2 linked regions of the Aquibium microcysteis genome follow. The protein of the gene in region 1 interacts with the protein of each later gene in a pairwise test. Links are inferred from orthologs where the notes say so. Each region holds a gene or a part of one and is shown in the gene's direction. Other genes may lie near its edges.

Region 1 (3,223 bases):
TCGTCTTCAACCTCGGCCATGGCGTCACTCCCGAGACCCCCCTGGAGCACGTGGCGGCCATGGTTGCGCGGGTCCGCGGACGATGACGACGGCCCCTGCAGGACCATCCGACAGCGGCGCTAAAGCGGCGCGCCGCGCGGCCGTCGCGATCGCCGTCTTCCTGGCGCTGACGCTCGCCCTCTTTCTCGCCGATCCGGAGAATTTCTATCTCTGGGCAAAGGCGATCCACGTGATCGCAGTCATCTCCTGGATGGCCGGCATGCTCTACCTGCCCCGCCTGTTCATCTACCACTGCGATGCCGAACCGGGTTCGGTACAGTCCGAGACGTTCAAGGTCATGGAGCAGCGGCTGATGAGGGTCATCATCAACCCCGCCATGACGATCACGTGGGTCTTCGGTCTCTGGCTCGCATGGGAGGGCTTTTCCTTCCAGCCCGGGTGGCTCCATGCCAAGATCGCGCTGGTGGTCGTCCTCTCGGGATTTCACGGCTATTTCGCAGGCGCCGTAAGACGCTTCTCCGAAGACCGGAACACCAAGCCGGCACGACACTGGCGCATCATGAACGAGGGGCCGACGATCCTGATGGTTCTGATCGTCGTGCTCGTGATCGTGAAGCCGTTCTGAACGCATCGACAAGCCTGCTTGCGCTCGGCGCCGTGCAGCGTTAAAAGACCACCTTCCTTCCTTACAGCGCAGCAGAATTTCTCCCTCCGCCGCCGGCCTTCGCCGCATCCGCTGTATCTCGCCTCACACCGTCAGAGCCGTTCTCCATGCAGGAAATGAAACTCCAGGACTTCAAGAACAAGAAGCCCACAGATCTGATCGCCTTCGCCGAATCGCTCGAGGTGGAGAACGCGAGCGTCATGCGCAAGCAGGAGCTGATGTTCGCCATTCTGAAGAAGCTTGCCGCGCAGGATATCGAAATCATCGGTGACGGCGTGGTGGAGGTCCTCCAGGACGGGTTCGGCTTCCTGCGCTCGGCGAATGCGAACTATCTTCCTGGTCCGGACGACATCTACATCTCCCCCTCGCAGATCCGCCGCTTCTCGCTGAAGACCGGCGATACCGTCGAGGGGCCGATCCGCAGTCCCAAGGAAGGCGAACGGTATTTCGCGCTCCTGAAGGTCAACACGATCAACTTCGATGATCCGGAGAAGATCCGCCACAAGATCCATTTCGACAATCTGACGCCGCTCTATCCGAACGAGAGGCTGAAGATGGAGGTGGAGAACCCGACGACGAAGGACATCTCCCCGCGCGTGATCGATCTCGTCGCGCCTCTGGGCAAGGGACAGCGCGGCCTGATCGTCGCGCCGCCCAGAACCGGCAAGACGGTGCTGCTCCAGAACATAGCGCATTCGATCACGTCGAATCATCCCGAGTGCTTCCTGATCGTGCTGCTCATCGACGAACGGCCGGAGGAAGTGACCGACATGCAGCGCTCGGTGAAGGGCGAAGTCGTTTCGTCGACCTTCGACGAGCCGGCGGTTCGCCACGTCCAGGTGGCGGAGATCGTGATCGAGAAGGCGAAGCGGCTGGTCGAGCACGGGCGCGACGTCGTCATCCTCCTCGACTCCATCACCCGCCTCGGCCGCGCCTACAACACGGTCGTGCCGTCGTCCGGCAAGGTGCTCACCGGCGGTGTCGACGCCAACGCGCTGCAGCGGCCGAAGCGCTTCTTCGGTGCTGCCCGCAACATCGAGGAAGGCGGGTCTCTGACCATCATCGCCACGGCGCTGATCGATACGGGCAGCCGCATGGACGAGGTGATCTTCGAAGAGTTCAAGGGCACGGGCAATTCCGAGATCGTGCTGGACCGCAAGGTCGCCGACAAGCGCATCTTCCCCGCGATGGACATCCTCAAGTCCGGCACCCGCAAGGAAGACCTCCTGGTTCCGCGCCAGGATCTGCAGAAGATCTTCGTGCTCCGCCGCATCCTGTCGCCGATGGGAACGACCGATGCCATCGAGTTCCTGATCGACAAGCTGAAGCAGACGAAGAGCAACGCCGATTTCTTCGATTCGATGAATACCTGACGCGTATCGATTCGCCTGCGTGACGATTAGTGCCTCTTCCGGCTGCGCGCCGGTTACCGGGCGGGGTCAAGCGGCGTGACCGGAAGAGCGGATGTGTGCCGTGATCCAGGATACGATATTCGCGCTGTCGAGCGGCAGGCTTCCGGCCGGGATCGCCGTCATGCGCCTTTCCGGTCCGGCAGCCTTTTCCGCAGCCGAGGCCCTTTCCGGGCCTCTGCCACCGCCGCGACAGATGGAGTTGCGGTCGATCCGCAAGTGCTCCGCCGAACTGATCGACCGCGGTATGGTCGTCGCTTTCCCGGCTCCGCACAGCTTCACCGGCGAGGACAGCGTGGAGTTTCATCTGCATGGGGGCCGGGCGGTTGTCACGGCTCTCACGCAGGAGCTTTGCACCTTCGCCCACATCCGCCAGGCGGAAGCAGGGGAGTTTTCACAGAGGGCGTTTCGCAACGGCAAGCTCGATCTGACGACAGCCGAGGCTCTGGCGGACCTCATCGATGCCGAGACGGAGGCGCAGCGACGGTTCGCCATCGACAATGCGGGCGGTCGAAACGCGGCGCTTTATGGAGACTGGAGAGAAAAGCTCCTGGTGGCGCGGGCTCTTATCGAGGCGGAACTGGATTTTCCCGATGAAGACGACGTGCCCGGTTCGGTCGCTGCTCCGGTATGGCACGGCATCGAAGCGATGGCGCGTGAAATAGCCGTGCATCTCGATGGATACCATCGTGGCGAGATCATCCGGGACGGCTACAGAGTGGCCATAGTCGGGGCTCCGAATGCGGGGAAGTCGAGCCTGCTCAACGCGATTGCCCGGAGGGACGTGGCCATCGTCTCGCCGGAGCCCGGAACGACCCGCGACCTCGTCTCCGTCGACCTCGATCTTCGCGGGATCAAGGTCACGCTCACCGACACGGCCGGTATGCGGGCCGAGGCGGGGTTCGTCGAACAGCAGGGCATCGAGCGCGCTCGGGAAGCGGCGAGCAGGTCCGACCTCATTCTGCTGGTCGAACCGGATCCGGGACTCCTCGATGTACGCGGCTTTCTGCCGGAAGCGGTTCCCGTCGTACGGGTTCATTCGAAGATAGACGTTCATGAAGGATCGGATTCACGTGAAACACGGGCCGATATCGCGGTATCCGCATTAACCGGAGAAGGCCTGCATGATCTCATCGACCTCATCGGCGCC
Region 2 (3,052 bases), 3.0 Mb from region 1 along the record:
CCGAGCGGCGCCACGCTGATCCGCCCGAAGGACCGCGTCATCATCTTCGCCATGGACACGGCCGTGCGCCAGGTGGAGCAGATGTTCCGGGTCAGTCTCGAATTCTTCTGATCAACCCGGCCGGCCTGCGCCAGCGCTCCGGCCAGACAGCCTGCGGGGAACCCATGCCGCGTATCACCTATGTCAACGGCCGCTACCTGCGCCACGCCGATGCCTTCGTGCACGTCGAGGACCGCGGCTACCAGTTCGCCGACGGCGTCTACGAGGTCTGCGAGGTGAAGCGGGGCTACGTCGTCGACATGACGCGCCATCTCGACCGTCTCGACCGTTCGCTGCGCGAACTGTCGATGGCCTGGCCCATGCACCGCCGCGCGCTCGAACTGGTGATCCGCGAGGTGGTGCGTCGCAACGGCGTGCACGACGGTCTGGTCTATCTGCAGGTGACGCGCGGGGTGGCGCCGCGCGATTTCCTGTTCCCGCAGGCGGTGGCGCCCGCGCTGGTGGTGACGGCGCGCAAGGCCGATCCGGCCCGGGCCGAGAAGCGCGCGGAAACCGGCATCAAGGTGATCACCGTGCCCGAGACCCGCTGGGACCGCGTCGACATCAAGACCGTCGGCCTCCTGCCCAACGTGCTGGCCAAGGAGGCGGCCCGCGCGGCGGGCGCGCAGGAGGCCTGGTTCGTCGACGCCGACGGCACGGTGAAGGAGGGCGGGTCCTCCAACGCCTGGATCGTGACGGCCGACGGTCGCCTCGTCACGCGGCCGGCAGAGCACGGCATCCTGCGCGGCATCACCCGCACGACGATGTTCGAGGTGGCGGCCGCGCTCGGCCTGACCATCGAGGAACGCGGCTTCACGGTGGCCGAGGCGAAGGCCGCACGCGAGGCCTTCATCAGCTCGGCCACGACGATCGCCATGCCCGTGGTGGAGATCGACGGCGCGCCTATCGCCAACAGTCATCCGGGCAGCGTCGTGCTTTCCTTGCGCGGCGCTTTTTTTGACATTGCGGAAAAATGCCAAGCCTGATAACCGCTTCTGACTAGGGGAATGTTGCGCACGAAAGCGCGCACATGTTCCGGAGGCGGGTCATTTCCGTGCGCTTGGATCGCGCGTCGTTGTTTGGGCGCCGTCGTGCACGGTTTCGGGGAACGGCGGAAGACAAGAAAAATGGCGGAACGATCGCAGAACCTTCAGGACCTGTTTCTCAACTCGGTCCGGAAGAGCAAGAACCCTCTCACGATATTTCTGATCAACGGCGTCAAGCTGACGGGAGTTGTCACGTCCTTCGACAATTTCTGCGTCCTTTTGCGCCGCGACGGGCATTCGCAGCTCGTCTACAAGCACGCCATCTCCACCATCATGCCGAGCCAGCCGGTTCAGATGTTCGATGGTGAGGATGCCGGCCGGGATAATTGATTGGACGCAACGAGCCCGGGCGGGCGCCAGCAGGGGGCGAAGGATCGGCAGGCCGACGGCCAGCCGCAGCCCGTCGCCACGCGCGCCGTCATCATCGTTCCGGTCCTGCCGCGCTTCCACCGCGACGATGACGAGAACACCGGCCGGCCGCGTCTGACGCGGTCGCCGGAGGCTCGTCACGACGAGGCGGTCGGGCTTGCGCGTGCCATCGACCTCCAGCCCGTCCATACCGAGATCGTCACCGTCAACGATCCGCGTCCCGCGACGCTGATCGGCACCGGCAAGATCGAGGAACTGGCCGAGAGGATCAAGGAGACGGGCGCCGCGCTGGTCGTCGTCGACCATCCGCTGACGCCGGTGCAGCAGCGCAATCTCGAGAAGGGCCTGAACGCCAAGGTGCTCGACCGCACCGGCATCATCCTGGAGATCTTCGGCGAACGCGCCCGCACCAAGGAAGGCACGCTGCAGGTCGAACTGGCGCATCTGAATTACCAGAAGGGCCGGCTGGTGCGCAGCTGGACCCATCTCGAGCGGCAGCGCGGCGGCGCGGGCTTCCTCGGCGGCCCCGGCGAGACGCAGATCGAGGCCGACCGGCGCATCCTGCAGGACAAGATCACCAAGCTGAAGCGCGAACTGGAGACGGTGAAGCGCACCCGCGAACTGCATCGCGCCAAGCGCAAGAAGGTGCCGTTTCCGGTGGTGGCGATCGTCGGCTACACCAATGCCGGCAAGTCGACCCTGTTCAACCGGCTGACCGGCGCGGACGTGCTGGCGGAAAACATGCTGTTCGCCACGCTCGACCCGACGCTGCGCCGGGTGAAGCTGCCACACGGCACCATCGTCATCCTGTCCGACACGGTGGGCTTCATCTCCGACCTGCCGACCCATCTGGTGGCGGCCTTCCGCGCGACGCTGGAAGAGGTGGTCGAGGCCGACCTCGTCATCCATCTGCGCGACATTTCGGATCCCGACACGGCCGCGCAGGCGGAGGACGTCGAGCGCATCCTGGCCGACCTCGGCGTCGAGGCCTCGCCCGGCGGCAAGGTGGTCGAGGTCTGGAACAAGGTCGACCGGCTCGACGCCGACACCCGCGAGCGGCTGGTGCTGTCCGGCGCCGCCGACGGCGCACCCGCGCCCATCGTCGTCTCGGCGATCACCGGCGAGGGCATCGACGCCTTGCTGCGCCATGTGGAGGGCCGGCTCTCCGGCGACCTCGCCGAGTTGACGGTCCACCTGACGCCCGACCGCATGAAGCTGATCGACTGGCTCTACCGCAATGCCGACGTGCTCTCCCGCGAGGACCGCGAGGACGGCAGCGCCGAACTCAGGCTGCGCGTGACGCGGACGATGCGGGACGAGGTCGAGGAGCGGCTCGCCGGCGGCAGGTGAGGGGTCCGGTGGCGCGGTCGTGCCGCGCGGTCAGCCCGATGCCGTAGCCAATTCGTCCGACGGCCCGCGTCCGCTCCGTCCGCGAATTTCCCCGTTCGGGCGAGACCTGCCCGGGCGGAGGCGTCGGGCCCGACCGCAGCGCTCTACGAGACGCCGCGCGCGTTCACGTAGACCGACAGCAGCGTCGACGTCGCGCAGAGGAACAGGCGGTTGCGCTTCGGGCCGCCGAAGCACAGGTTCGCGACGGG

What was found.
Region 2: the proteins of rho (region 1) and hfq interact in binary tests that used the Escherichia coli proteins (3 or more experiments, as listed by UniProt). The link is inferred for Aquibium microcysteis from one-to-one orthologs.

The regions. Positions count from the first base shown.
Region 1 is NZ_CP061080.1:4,382,737-4,385,959, reverse strand. The notes cover bases 1-2,904. They hold rho (transcription termination factor Rho), read left to right. Parts: upstream 1-771; coding sequence 772-2,037; downstream 2,038-2,904. Other genes in these bases: mnmE (tRNA uridine-5-carboxymethylaminomethyl(34) synthesis GTPase MnmE), read left to right, coding at 2,129-2,904; hemJ (protoporphyrinogen oxidase HemJ), read left to right, coding at 83-625; hemE (uroporphyrinogen decarboxylase), read left to right, coding at 1-86. Also shown: more of mnmE, read left to right, coding at 2,905-3,223. UniProt on the Escherichia coli protein: Facilitates transcription termination by a mechanism that involves Rho binding to the nascent RNA, activation of Rho's RNA-dependent ATPase activity, and release of the mRNA from the DNA template.
Region 2 is NZ_CP061080.1:1,367,340-1,370,391, forward strand. What follows is about bases 58-2,790. They hold hfq (RNA chaperone Hfq), read left to right. Parts: upstream 58-1,166; coding sequence 1,167-1,415; downstream 1,416-2,790. Other genes in these bases: trkA (Trk system potassium transporter TrkA), read left to right, coding at 58-111; IAI54_RS06265 (D-amino-acid transaminase), read left to right, coding at 165-1,025; hflX (GTPase HflX), read left to right, coding at 1,506-2,790. Also shown: more of trkA, read left to right, coding at 1-57; more of hflX, read left to right, coding at 2,791-2,804; IAI54_RS06280 (SMP-30/gluconolactonase/LRE family protein), read right to left, coding at 2,948-3,052. UniProt on the Escherichia coli protein: RNA chaperone that binds small regulatory RNA (sRNAs) and mRNAs to facilitate mRNA translational regulation in response to envelope stress, environmental stress and changes in metabolite concentrations.